3 regions of the Bradyrhizobium sp. CCBAU 11361 genome follow, and region 1 is predicted to be linked to each of the others. Evidence: predicted binding sites of a transcription regulator. Region 1 holds the regulator's gene; each other region holds the start of a gene.

Region 1 (4,149 bases):
CCCCGCGATGTCGGCGATGCGCTCAAAGCGCTGGGAATCTGATCGAGATACAGCGGCCTGCGGGTGAAACCGGGGAGTTCCCCGGAACCGATTTGGCCAGAGATCAGGAACCAAATCGCTTTGTACATTTTTATACAGAGTTCCGGGAACGGAATGCCCGCTTCCGGACTCTTGAGTCCGTTGGGACTTCTACGGACGGACGCATCATCGTGTTGGGCAAGACCTACCTCACCAAGCAGGCCTCTCTCCTGCTCGAATTCGCCAGAACGACGTCGGATTCTGACCTTTCCGCCAAGCTGATCAGCAAGGCCGCCGACCTGAAATCCCGGGCCGATCCGCTGCCCGACAAGGATCAAGGGCCCAAAGCTCCCGACGTGGCGCCGGACGCCCGTCCGGACCAGCAAACCGGTCGTTGACCGATGCTGGCCGTGGCTCTCGTCATTGTCGTCTTTGCCATGGCCACACTCGTACCGGTCTTTCTGATCGTCCGGACCATGCCGCGCCGCACTTTGCGTTCTCCATAGAAGGGCGGCCGAGCGACAGGATGAATTATCCCGCTTCGTCGCTGTTTTGCCTCTGCGCCCGCACTCGGATAGAACGTTCCCCGTTCATTCGCCCGAACGTGCCCAGCAGGAGTCTTCCCCGTGGCCTTGATGCCGGTTTCTGACGCGCTCGCCGCGGTGCTGGCCGGCGTGAAGCCGCTGCCTGAAGAGATGATTCCACTCGACGAAGCCTACCACCACGTGCTCGCGCGCGACGTCGCGGCGCGGCGTACCCAGCCGCCGGAGGCGATGTCGGCGATGGACGGTTACGCCGTGCGCGCGGCCGATGCGGCCAAGGTCGACGCACAGCTCACCGTGATCGGCGAGGTCGCGGCGGGCGGCCGGCCGTTCGCGGGAGCAGTCGGCGCCGGCGAAGCGGTGCGAATCTTCACCGGCGGCGTCGTTCCCGCTGGCGCGGACGCGGTCGTGATCCAGGAGGACACGGTCGCCGAGGGCAAGCGCATCACGATCAAGGAAGCCGCTATCGCCGGTCGGCACATCCGCCCCGCCGGCGTCGACTTCCGCGAGGGCGACGTGCTCCTGCGCATGGGAACCCGGCTCACCGAGCGCGACCTCGCACTCGCCGCCGGGATGAATCACCCGCACCTCCCCGTCCGCCGCCGTCCGAAGGTCGCGATCCTCGCCACCGGCGACGAGCTGGTGATGCCGGGCATCAGCCCGGGTCCCGGCCAGATCGTCTATTCCAACGGCTACGCCCTGCACGCGCTCGCCCGCCAGGAGGGCGCAGATACCGTCGATCTCGGTGTTGCCGCTGATACGCTGGAGGCCACCACCGCCGGCATCCGCCGTGCCCGCGAGAGCGGCGCCGATGTCCTGATTACGACCGGCGGCGCCTCGGTCGGCGACCACGATCTGGTCCAGCAGGCGCTGAGGGACGAAGGCATCGCGATGGCGTTCTGGAAGATCGCGATGCGGCCGGGCAAGCCGATGATGCACGGCCGGTTAGGAGCGATGGGTGTGATCGGCCTGCCCGGCAATCCCGTGTCGTCCTATGTGTGCGCCTTCCTGTTCATGGTGCCGTTGATTCGCGCTCTGTCGGGCCGCGCGGTGATTCATCATCGTCGCGAGCGCGCCGTGCTCGGCCGCGAGGTCGGTGCCAATGACCAGCGCGAAGATTACCTGCGCGCACGCCTGGAGCGGCGCGACGACGGCACGCTTGTCGCCCTTCCCGTCAATCATCAGGATTCCTCGCTGCTTGCGAATCTCGCTGCGGCACAGGCACTTCTCGTGCGCGCGCCGTTCGCGCCCAAGGCCGAGGCCGGCACGCCTTGCGAGGTGCTGCGACTGCCCGCCTGAACCCGCAGGTCGTGCGCGTTCCGCGAACTTTGTCGCGTTCACGGTAAATTAAGCAGTTGCGGAACACATATCGAACATATAGTGTCCGTTCATGATTTGTTTCGAGCATCTAGCGGCTCGCCGCTGAATTCACCGTCTCGGAATCGAACGACATCAACCGGGGGATTTGGTCGAGATGTTAACGCGCAAACAATACGAGCTTCTGCGATTCATCAGCGAGCGTTTGAAGGAAAGCGGCGTGCCGCCCTCCTTCGACGAGATGAAGGACGCGCTCGACCTGCGCTCGAAGTCAGGCATCCATCGCCTGATCACCGCACTGGAGGAGCGCGGCTTCATCCGGCGTCTGCCCAACCGGGCCCGCGCGATCGAGGTGATCAAGCTGCCCGAGCTCCAGGCCGCCGCCGGCAACCGGCGTGGCTTCACGCCGAGCGTCATCGAGGGCAATCTCGGCAAGGTGCGAGCGAGCTCCAGCGCCTCCGTGGACGAGGGCGAACGCCCCGTTGCGGTGCCGGTGATGGGCCGCATCGCGGCCGGCACGCCGATCGAAGCGCTGCAGACCCGCAGCCACACCATCAGCGTACCGCCTGACATGCTCGGGTCGGGCGAGCACTACGCGCTCGAAGTGCGCGGCGACTCGATGGTCGAAGCCGGCATCCTCGACGGCGACATGGCGCTGATCCAGCGCAACGAGAGCGCCGACACCGGCGACATCGTGGTGGCGCTGATCGACGACGAGGAAGCGACGCTGAAGCGCTTTCGCCGCCGCGGTGCCTCGATCGCGCTCGAGCCCGCCAATGCGGCCTATGAGGTCCGCATCCTGCCGCCCAACCGGGTGAAGATTCAGGGCAAGCTGATCGGCCTTTACCGCAAGTACTGAGCGCGCTCCGCCGGTTGGCGACCCGCGCGTTGACGATTGGAGCGGACGATTGTCCGCTCCGGCTGGATAGTCTTTCTGGTTTTGCACAGATTATCCGGCCCCTCTCCAGCGGTACATCCTCGGGCACGCCGCACGAAGCCCTCATCGCTTCGCGACGCTGGAGATCGAGGAGACCATCATGCGCAAGATCGTTTTGAGCGCCGTCACGATCACGCTGATCGCAGCATCAGCGTCGCAAGCCTTCGCCGCACAGTCACACCATGTCCGCAAGGCAGCGCAGACGACGACGAGCGAGCAATTGCGCAATGCCCGCAACGCCGTCGCGAAGCCGTCGCAACCCGCTGGCAATATTCGGGCTGGTCGGCACCTGCTGGTCGCTGACGGGGACGCACGCCAAATGCACAGAAGCGGACTTTGTTCCTCGTGCATTTGAAAAAGATATTGTGATGGCAGCCTGCGGATCTAAGTCGCAGATTTGCCTACAACCGAGAAGACGCTAACATGCTTCCACTCTGATAGGGGCTAGTGCCTCCGAAGGAGGCGCGGGTCGCTATCCCTGAATGAGGAGCACCCGATGTGTGACTACAGTCTGCATGCCGTCGCGACGCGTCCCGCAGAAGTCGGCGAGACGATCGTCACGACCACTTTCCGAGGCACCTCGACGCGCGGCTTCGCCTCTGAAGCCGACATGTCCGTCGCGGTCTGCCTGCTGCCGGGGACGGAGCTCGCCTTCGCCGACAACGTCCGCTACGACAATCGCTGGATCTGGACGCGCACCATCAACTCCCGCGTCGGCAAGTTCGGCAAGATCGATCCGCACATTCCCGATCGCCATCACGACGCGATCGAATTCCCCGACGGCAAATACGTACTGGTGACGCAGCTCGTCGAAGGCCAGCGCGCGACCGTGCTGCAGTTGCCGGTGACCCAGCCCGTCGGCGAGCGCGAGCACAAGCCGCAGGTCATCGCCGATGGTCGGCCGACCATCACCCGCCTGCCGATCGGCTGAGGCAGCTCCCCCGGCTCACGGGTCGGGGCCAGCATCGAAATCGCCATCGCCGGCCGTGGCCGGCGACGTGGTGCGGTTTGCGTCCTGAGAATCCAATCCGCGGAGATCCCCCGCGCCTCCCCGTCGCACGAAGTTTGCGCGGCTCTGCCTGAATTTTGAACGTCCACTCCGCGGCCAGATCGCCGATGCTGTCACTGGCTTGAGGCGGCGGACACGGTCGATGAAAACCTTCATTCGCGTCGTTGAACTCTGGGTGCCGGACCGGACGCGCATGCGGCTGGAATTCGGCGGCGGCCTCTATGGCGAAGGGCTGTCCGCGTTCAAGGCCGTGAGCGAGAATTTGCGTTTCGGATACGACGAGGGCCTTCCCGGCAAGGCCTGGGCCAGCGGCCATCCCGTGATCC
Region 2 (4,149 bases), on a different contig from region 1:
AGGTGTTAGCAGATTCTGGGGGCCACAAGGGAGCTGTCGTCGCCCTCTCCGCTGTCATCGTCCGCGAAGGCGGACGATCCAGTAACCGCCAGCGTCTCGATTCAATCACACCCGCCGCAGCGTACTGGATACCCCGCCTTCGCGGGGTATGACAGCGTCGACAGTGTCATGGTGGTCCGGCTATCCCGGGATAGAGATCATCCCAATTCGGGTTGTGCTGCTCGATCAAGCGGACCTTCCAGGCGCGCTTCCACTTCTTGAGCCGCTTCTCCCGTTTGATCGCATTCTCGGGGTCATCGAATTGCTCGAAATAGACTAGCTTCACCACGCCGTATTCCCTCGTGAAGCTCTCGACCAACTGCAATTTGTGTTCGGCCACGCGGCGGATGAGATCATTCGTCACGCCAATGTAGAGCGTTCCGCCGATCTTGCTGGCGAGGATGTACACGTAGCAGCAGCGTCCGCCCATCTGCCGCCTCTGGGATACTGGGTCGCCCGGTCAAGCCGGGCGACGACAGCGAAATTGTGGCGTCAGCGTACCGGATCTCAGGAGAGAATCACTCCCCCGCCTGGAGCTTCCTCGGGAACAGTTCGGGCGCGCCGGTTGCCACCAGGTGCGGGCCCTCCGCCGGCGCATCGGCCTTGCTGAAATCGAGCTCCTCGATTCGCCCGGCGCGCTTCTCGATCTTGTCGGCGGAGATCAGCACCTGGCGGACGTCCTCGTTGGCGTCGGCAAAATGCTTCTGCAGCTTCAGCACGCGGTCGCGCAGGCGGCCGAGATCGTCGCCGAGCTTGATGACCTCGGTGCGGATCTGGTCGGCGGCATCGCGCATGCGCGCGTCCTTCATGATCTGCTGCATCACCTGGATCGCGAGCATCAGCAGCGAGGGCGACACCAGCACGATTCGGGCGCGATAGGCCTTCTGGATCACGTCGTCGAAACCATCATGGATCTCGGCATAGACCGATTCCGACGGCACGAACATCAGCGCCATCTCCTGGGTCTCGCCGGTGACGAGATATTTTTCCGCGATGTCGCTGACATGCTTCATCACGTCGCCGCGCAGCCGCTGCGTGGCGATCCGCTTCTCCTCGTCGGTGCGGGCATCGTGCAGCGCGGTCATCGCCTCCAGCGGAAACTTTGCGTCGATGCAGAGCGGGCGCTGGTCGGGCAGGAACACGACGCAGTCCGGCCGCTTGCCGGTCGAAAGCGTGAACTGGAACTCGTAGGCGCCCTTCGGCAAGCCGTCCTGGACGATCGCCTCCATCCGCGCCTGGCCGAAGGCGCCGCGCGACTGCTTGTTGGCAAGCACGTCGCGCAAGGTCGTCACCTGCGTGGTGAGGTCGGTGAGATTCTTGTGCGCGTTGTCGATGATGCCGAGCCGCTCGTGCAGGGCGTGCAGGCTCTCCATGGTGTTGCGGGTCGAGTGCTCCATGGACTGGCCGACGCGATGGGTGACCGAATCCAGCCGCTCATTGACCGCGCGCGCCATCTCGGCCTGGCGGCCGGCCAGCGCCTGGGTCATGGCGTCGGCACGGCCGGCAGCTTCGCTCTGGGCATGCAGCATCTGGCTGATGCGCTCCTCGAGCTCGTCGGCGCGGATCGCATTCGCCATCGCGAGTTCCGCCCCGCGCCGCCCCGAGCGTGCAATCACCACGGCGATCACAACCAGCAGGATTAGGACCAGGACACCGAAGCCGATCAGCGCGTCGATCGTGCGCACCGGCCAGTCGCCGGCCACGAAAATGATCTCGTTCATGCCTGCCCTTCTAGCCGATTCGGCTGGCCGCACGAACGAATAGCGAACACTTTCGGTAAATGCCCCGTTAATTTTTATGGTTAACGAAATCTGAAGTTTTATGGTTAGCGGAGAGTTAACGGGGTTCCTGGCCGCATTGACCGCGTCCGGCGCCCGGCTTAAATCGCCGCCATGGCCCTCAGAGAAATCATCATCCTGCCCGACAAGCAGCTGCGTCTGGTCTCCAAGCCGATCGAGAAGGTCACGACGGAGATCCGCAAGCTTGCCGACGACATGTTCGAGACCATGTACGACGCGCCCGGCATTGGCCTCGCGGCGATCCAGATCGCGCAGCCGTTGCGGCTGATCACCATGGACCTCGCCAAGCGCGACGAGAACGGCGAGACCAAGCCGGAGCCGCGCGTCTTCATCAATCCGGAAGTCATCGCCTCGTCCGAGGAGCTGTCGGTCTACGAGGAAGGCTGCCTGTCGATCCCCGAATATTACGAGGAGGTCGAACGTCCCGCGAAGGTCCGCGTGCGCTTCACCGATCTCGACGGCAAGGTGCACGAGGAGGACGCCGAAGGCCTCTACGCCACCTGCATCCAGCACGAGATCGACCATCTCAACGGCGTCTTGTTCGTCGACTATCTGTCGAAGCTCAAGCGCGACCGCGTGATCAAGAAGTTCGAGAAAGCCGCCAAGCGCGCGGAGTAAGTAAGTTGTAAGCGACTGGTGCCGCCGCGAACGCCTCTGCGCTCCCTCCCCCATTGCGGGGGAGGGTGGGGGAGAGGGGTAGCCCAGGAAAAAGTCTAACCGGGGCCAAGAACTAGTCCGCGCTTACGCCGACAGAGCGCGCCGTGTGGCACCCCCCTCCCTAGCCCTCCCCCGCAAGGGGGGAGGGAACGCAGCGAGTTCTGTTGATGCCCCTCCGCCTGATCTTCATGGGCACGCCCGATTTCTCCGTGCCGACGCTGCTCGAGCTCGTCGCGCATGGCCATGAGATCGTGGCTGTCTATACGCGCGCGCCGAAGCCGGGCGGGCGGCGCGGCCTGCAATTGCAGCCGACGCCGGTGGAGGAAGCCGCGCGAAAACTCGGCGTGCCCGTGCTGACGCCGAAGACGCTGAAGACGGAGGAAGCGCTGGAGCAGTTTCGCGCCTTTGACGCCGACGCCGCCGTGGTCGTCGCCTACGGCATGATCCTGCCGCAGGCCATTCTCGATGCGCCAAAGCTCGGCTGCTACAATCTGCACGCTTCGCTGCTGCCGCGCTGGCGCGGTGCCGCGCCCATCAACCGCGCCATCATGGCTGGCGATGCCGAGAGCGGCGTCATGGTGATGAAGATGGACGTCGGCCTCGACACCGGCGACGTCGCCATGGCCGAGCGGCTGGCGATCACGGACACCATGACCGCGGCCGACCTGCACGATCGCCTTTCCCGGCTCGGCGCCGACCTGATGGTGCGCGCCATGGCCGCGCTCGGCCGCGGCGGGCTCCAGCTCAAGAAGCAGAGCGAGGACGGCGTCACCTATGCGGCCAAGATCGACAAGGCCGAGGCGCGCATCGACTGGAGCAAGCCGGCGCACACCGTGCTGCGCCACATCCACGGCCTGTCGCCGTTCCCCGGCGCCTGGGCCGAGCTCGCAGGCGTCAGCGAGAATGCGCGCGTAAAAATCCTGCGCTGCGAACTCGCCAAGAGCTCGGGCGCGCCGGGCGAGGTGCTCGACGACCAGCTCACCATCGCCTGCGGCGAGGGCGCAATCCGCATCATCGAGCTGCAGCGCGAAGGCAAGGCGCGGATGCAGGCGGTCGACTTCCTGCGCGGGGTACCGATGAAGGCGGGCGCGAAATTCACCTGACACTGTCATACCCCGCGAAGGCGGGGTATCCAGTACGCCGAGGCTTCTCGGTTGAACGGAGGGGCCGCGGCGTACTGGATCGCCCGGTCAAGCCGGGCGATGACGGCAGAATTGGAAACGATGCCCCGCTACAAGCTCATCATCGAATATGACGGCGCGCCGTTCTTCGGCTGGCAGGTGCAGGACACGCTGCCGTCGGTGCAGGGCGCATTGGAAGCGGCGGTGAAGGCGATGACCGGCGCGGATCTGCGGGTGCATGGCGCCGGCCGCACCGATGCCGGCGTGCATGCGCGCGGCCAGGTCGCGCATGTCGACATCGAGAAGCAGTTTCCGCCGGGCCGCTTTCGCGACGGGCTCAACGCGCATCTGCGCCCGCATCCGATTGCGGTGCTCGAGGCCGAGATCGTGCCTGATACCTTCGAGGCGCGCTTCTCCGCCGTGAAGCGCCACTATCGCTACCGCATCGTCAACACCCGCGCCAATCTTGCGCTCGACGTCGGCCACGCCTGGCGCGTGCCGCGCCGGCTCGACAGTGATGCGATGCATGCGGC
Region 3 (4,149 bases), 130 kb from region 1:
ACGCGGATCGATGCCTTCGGCCTGATTACCGGCCAGATCGGCTATGCCTGGAATAACGTTTTGTTCTACGTGAAGGGTGGCGCCGCCGTAGTGGACGACAGATACGACCTCATCGTCGCGCCAGGATTCGTGGGTGCAGGCACTGTCTTCGGTTCGGCCAACGAAACCCGCTGGGGCGGAACGGTCGGCGCGGGTGTCGAATTTGGCTTCGCCCCGAACTGGTCGGTGGGCGTCGAGTACAATCACATCTTCCTTGGCGATCGTAACGTCGACTTCAACTTCGCCGGCGCGTTCGTTCAGACCGAACGCGTCCGCCAGGACGTCGATATGGCTCTCGTCCGCTTGAACTACCGTTGGGGTGGCCCGATCATCGGCAGGTACTGATCGCAAGCAGAGTTTGTCTTCTGACGAAAGGCCGGCCTCGCGCCGGCCTTTTTGCTGCGACTTCCAATTCAATCAGTCAGTAACCATTACGTTTTGTGATTGTTGTGGCTTTTGAGAGACACAACTTGCAGCTTTGCTGGTGTAAGCACGACATCAGTTGGACCGCAGCGTCCGATGCCCTTCCCTACCGTGGAAGGCACAACAGAAACTGGGACTGGGATTAGGTTGAAAATGAAGAAGGTTTTGTTGGCTTCGGCCTGTTTGTTCGCTCTTGCCGCCCCCGCGTCGGCTGCCGATCTTGCGGCTCGCCCGTACACGAAGGCTCCGGTGGCTGTGGCCTCGGTCTACAACTGGACCGGCTTCTACATCGGTATCGTTGGCGGCGGCGCCTGGGAAAACGCTTCGGGCGACCCGAAGATGAAGGGTGGCTTCGTCGGCGGCACCGCCGGCTACAACTGGCAGACCGGCAACGTCGTGTTCGGTGTCGAGGCCGATGGCGCCTGGGCTGACGTCAGCGCTACGGCGACCGGCGCCTCTGTCGTCCCCGGTTTCGGCGTTGTGACCGCAACCGCGACCTCGAAGACCGATGCAATGGGCACCGTGCGCGGCCGCATCGGCTACGCCGTCGACAACGTCCTGTTCTACGGCACCGGCGGCTACGCCTGGATCGACAACAAGATCAGCCTCTCCGCTCTCGGCGTGACCGCGTCGGACAGCAAGTGGCACTCCGGCTGGACCGTCGGTGCGGGCGTCGAAGCGTTCTTCGCGCCGCAGTGGTCGGTCAAGGGCGAGTACCTCTATCGCAGCCTCGGCGGCGAGACCTACTTCTCGGGCGCCCTCCCCACCGGCACGCTCAACTTCCACACCGTGCAGGTCGGCGTGAACTATCACTTCGGGGGCCCGGTGGTCGCGAAGTACTAAGCTTCGCCACCGACGTCACATCGTCACGAAAGGCCGGCCTCGCGCCGGCCTTTTTGTTTTTCGCGCCTAAGTATCCAGTCCAGCCGCTCGCTAGCGTTTTTGGAGAGGTGTGGCGCCTCGGTGACACAACCTTTGGATTTAATAGTGTAAAGCAATGCCATCAGTTGGGTCGTTAGGTCCGCTGCTTTTTGCCGACAAAGAGAAACGAAACTGGGGAATTTGAAATGAAGAGGATTGTGCTGGCTTCAGCCAGTTTGCTCGCACTCAGCGCGTTGGCACCTGCCTCGGCGGCCGACCTGGCGGCCCGCCCCTATACCAAGGCGCCGATCGCTGTGGCCTCGGTCTACAACTGGTCCGGCTTCTATATCGGCCTCAACGGCGGCGGCGCCTCGAGCCGCAACTGCTGGGATCTCAACTCGGTCCTCGGCGTGGCCGTCCCCGTTACCGCTGAGGGCTGTCACAATGCGACCGGCGGCCTCGTCGGTGGCCAAATCGGTTATCGCTGGCAGTCGGCCAGCTGGGTATTCGGCCTCGAAGCTCAGGGCGACTGGGCCAACCTGAAGGGCTCGAACACGAGCTCGCCCGCAGCGCTCGCGCCGCTGGTCAACCAGACAAAGATCGATGCGCTCGGCCTGTTCACCGGCCAGGTCGGCTATGCCTGGAACAACGTGCTCTGGTACGTGAAGGGTGGCGCGGCCGTCACGCACGCCAAATACAACGGCCTGTTCGGCGGCGTGGTCATCGACAGCGCAAGTGAGACGCGTTGGGGTGGCGTGGTCGGCACCGGCCTCGAATTCGGCTTCGCGCCGAACTGGTCCGTTGCGATCGAATACGACCATCTGTTCATGGGCGGCCGCGATGTCAGCTTTACGGTTCTCGGCGTCAACGACCGTATCGACCGCATCAAGCAGGACGTCGACATGGGCACTGTCCGCCTCAACTACACCTTCGGCGGCCCGGTCGTGGCGAAGTACTGAGCTTCGACGTCACATCGTCACGAAAGGCCGGCCTCGCGCCGGCCTTTTTGTTTTGGCGGTACATTCAGCGCAGTTCCGCACGCCCTGCTGCTGCCAGATGCCGCCAGCACGCCAACAATCCGTTGACGATTCGCAACTCGCACTGGAAATCCGTCGCTGTTCTTCCTACGTTCGCTGACAACCCCATCGGCGCCGATCCCGGTTCCGGGCAAAGCGCGCCTTCACCCTTGGCGCGGTTGCGCGTCTTTGGGATTCCCTAGGGACCACCGGGATGGATGAAGTGATCAAGGCGAAGCGCCAACAACAGAACGCGGGCTCCAGCCTGCGCGCAATTACGATCCGTGGCGCGCGCGAGCACAACCTCAAGAACATCGACGTCGAGATTCCCCGCGACAAGCTCGTGGTGTTCACCGGCCTCTCCGGCTCCGGCAAATCCTCGCTCGCCTTCGACACCATCTATGCCGAGGGCCAGCGCCGCTACGTCGAATCGCTGTCGGCCTATGCACGCCAGTTCCTGGAGATGATGCAGAAGCCCGACGTGGACCAGATCGACGGCCTGTCGCCGGCGATCTCGATCGAGCAGAAGACGACCTCGAAGAATCCGCGCTCCACCGTCGGCACCGTCACCGAGATCTACGACTACATGCGCCTCTTGTGGGCGCGCGTCGGCGTACCCTATTCGCCGGCCACCGGCCTGCCGATCGAGAGCCAGACCGTCTCGCAGATGGTCGACCGCGTGCTGGCGCTGCCCGAGGGCACGCGCCTGTACCTGCTCGCCCCCGTCGTGCGTGGCCGCAAGGGCGAGTACCGCAAGGAGCTCGCCGAATGGCTCAAGAAGGGCTTTCAGCGCGTCAAGATCGACGGCACCTTCCACGAGCTCGCGGAAGCGCCGACGCTGGACAAGAAGTTTCCGCACGACATCGACGTCGTCGTCGACCGCATCGTGGTGCGCGCCGACATCGGCCAGCGTCTCGCCGAAAGCTTTGAGACCGCGCTGAAGCTCGCCGAGGGCCTTGCCGTCGTCGAATTCGCCGATGCGCCCGCTGCGGCGCCGGCCGAGGAAAAGAAGAAGACCGCAAAGATCCACGACAAGAGCGGGCCCGAGCGCATGCTGTTCTCGGAAAAGTTCGCCTGCCCGGTGTCCGGCTTCACCATCCCCGAGATCGAGCCGCGCCTGTTCTCGTTCAACAATCCCTACGGCGCGTGTCCTGCCTGCGGCGGCCTTGGCGTCGAGCAGCATGTCGACGAGGATCTCGTCATCCCCGACAAGGAGCTCGCCATCGGCAAGGGCGCGATCGCGCCCTGGGCCAAATCGTCGTCACCCTATTACGTGCAGACGCTGACGGCGCTCGGCAAGCACTACAAGTTCACGCTGACCACCAAATGGAAGGATCTGCCCAAGAAGACGAGAGACGCGATCCTCCATGGCTCCGGCGAGGACGAGATCAAGTTCTCCTATGAGGACGGGGTGCGCTCCTACGACACCAAGAAGCCGTTCGAGGGCGTCATCACCAACATCAACCGCCGCTACCGCGAGACCGAGAGCGAATGGGCGCGCGAGGAGCTGGCGAAGTATTTCCACGACGTGCCCTGCGGCGCCTGCAACGGCTTCCGGCTCAAGCCCGAGGCGCTCTGCGTCAAGGTCGGCACCAAGCACATCGGCGAGATCTCGGAGCTGTCGGTCAAGAAGGCCGGCGAGTGGTTCGAGACCGTGCCGGAGGCGCTGAACAAGCAGCAGAACGAGATCGCTGGCCGCATCCTCAAGGAGATCCGCGAGCGCCTCACCTTCCTGCTCGACGTCGGCCTCAACTACCTCACCCTCTCCCGCTCCTCCGGCACGCTGTCGGGCGGCGAGAGCCAGCGCATC

Evidence for each region. The regulator LexA, encoded in region 1, represses DNA repair genes until DNA is damaged. The targets are predictions, from matches to a motif close to TGTTCNNNNTGTGTTCNG.
Region 2: the regulator LexA is predicted to act here: its motif matches at 1,792-1,809, upstream of XI08_RS37905 (DNA recombination protein RmuC).
Region 3: the regulator LexA is predicted to act here: its motif matches at 2,440-2,457, upstream of uvrA (excinuclease ABC subunit UvrA).

The regions. Positions count from the first base shown of each region.
Region 1 is NZ_LBJZ01000195.1:233,505-237,653, forward strand. It holds gene XI08_RS36635 (HAD family hydrolase) at 1-42, shown strand, start outside; gene XI08_RS36640 (hypothetical protein) at 210-416, shown strand; gene XI08_RS36645 (molybdopterin molybdotransferase MoeA) at 645-1,859, shown strand; gene lexA (transcriptional repressor LexA) at 2,035-2,736, shown strand; gene XI08_RS36655 (hypothetical protein) at 2,915-3,169, shown strand; gene XI08_RS36660 (hypothetical protein) at 3,311-3,745, shown strand; gene XI08_RS36665 (GAF domain-containing protein) at 3,966-4,149, shown strand, end outside.
Region 2 is NZ_LBJZ01000196.1:235,321-239,469, reverse strand. It holds gene XI08_RS37910 (GIY-YIG nuclease family protein) at 167-469, opposite strand; gene XI08_RS37905 (DNA recombination protein RmuC) at 558-1,760, opposite strand; gene def (peptide deformylase) at 1,932-2,456, shown strand; gene fmt (methionyl-tRNA formyltransferase) at 2,663-3,598, shown strand; gene truA (tRNA pseudouridine(38-40) synthase TruA) at 3,719-4,149, shown strand, end outside.
Region 3 is NZ_LBJZ01000195.1:107,477-111,625, forward strand. It holds gene XI08_RS36020 (outer membrane protein) at 1-384, shown strand, start outside; gene XI08_RS36025 (outer membrane protein) at 616-1,305, shown strand; gene XI08_RS36030 (outer membrane protein) at 1,530-2,282, shown strand; gene uvrA (excinuclease ABC subunit UvrA) at 2,554-4,149, shown strand, end outside.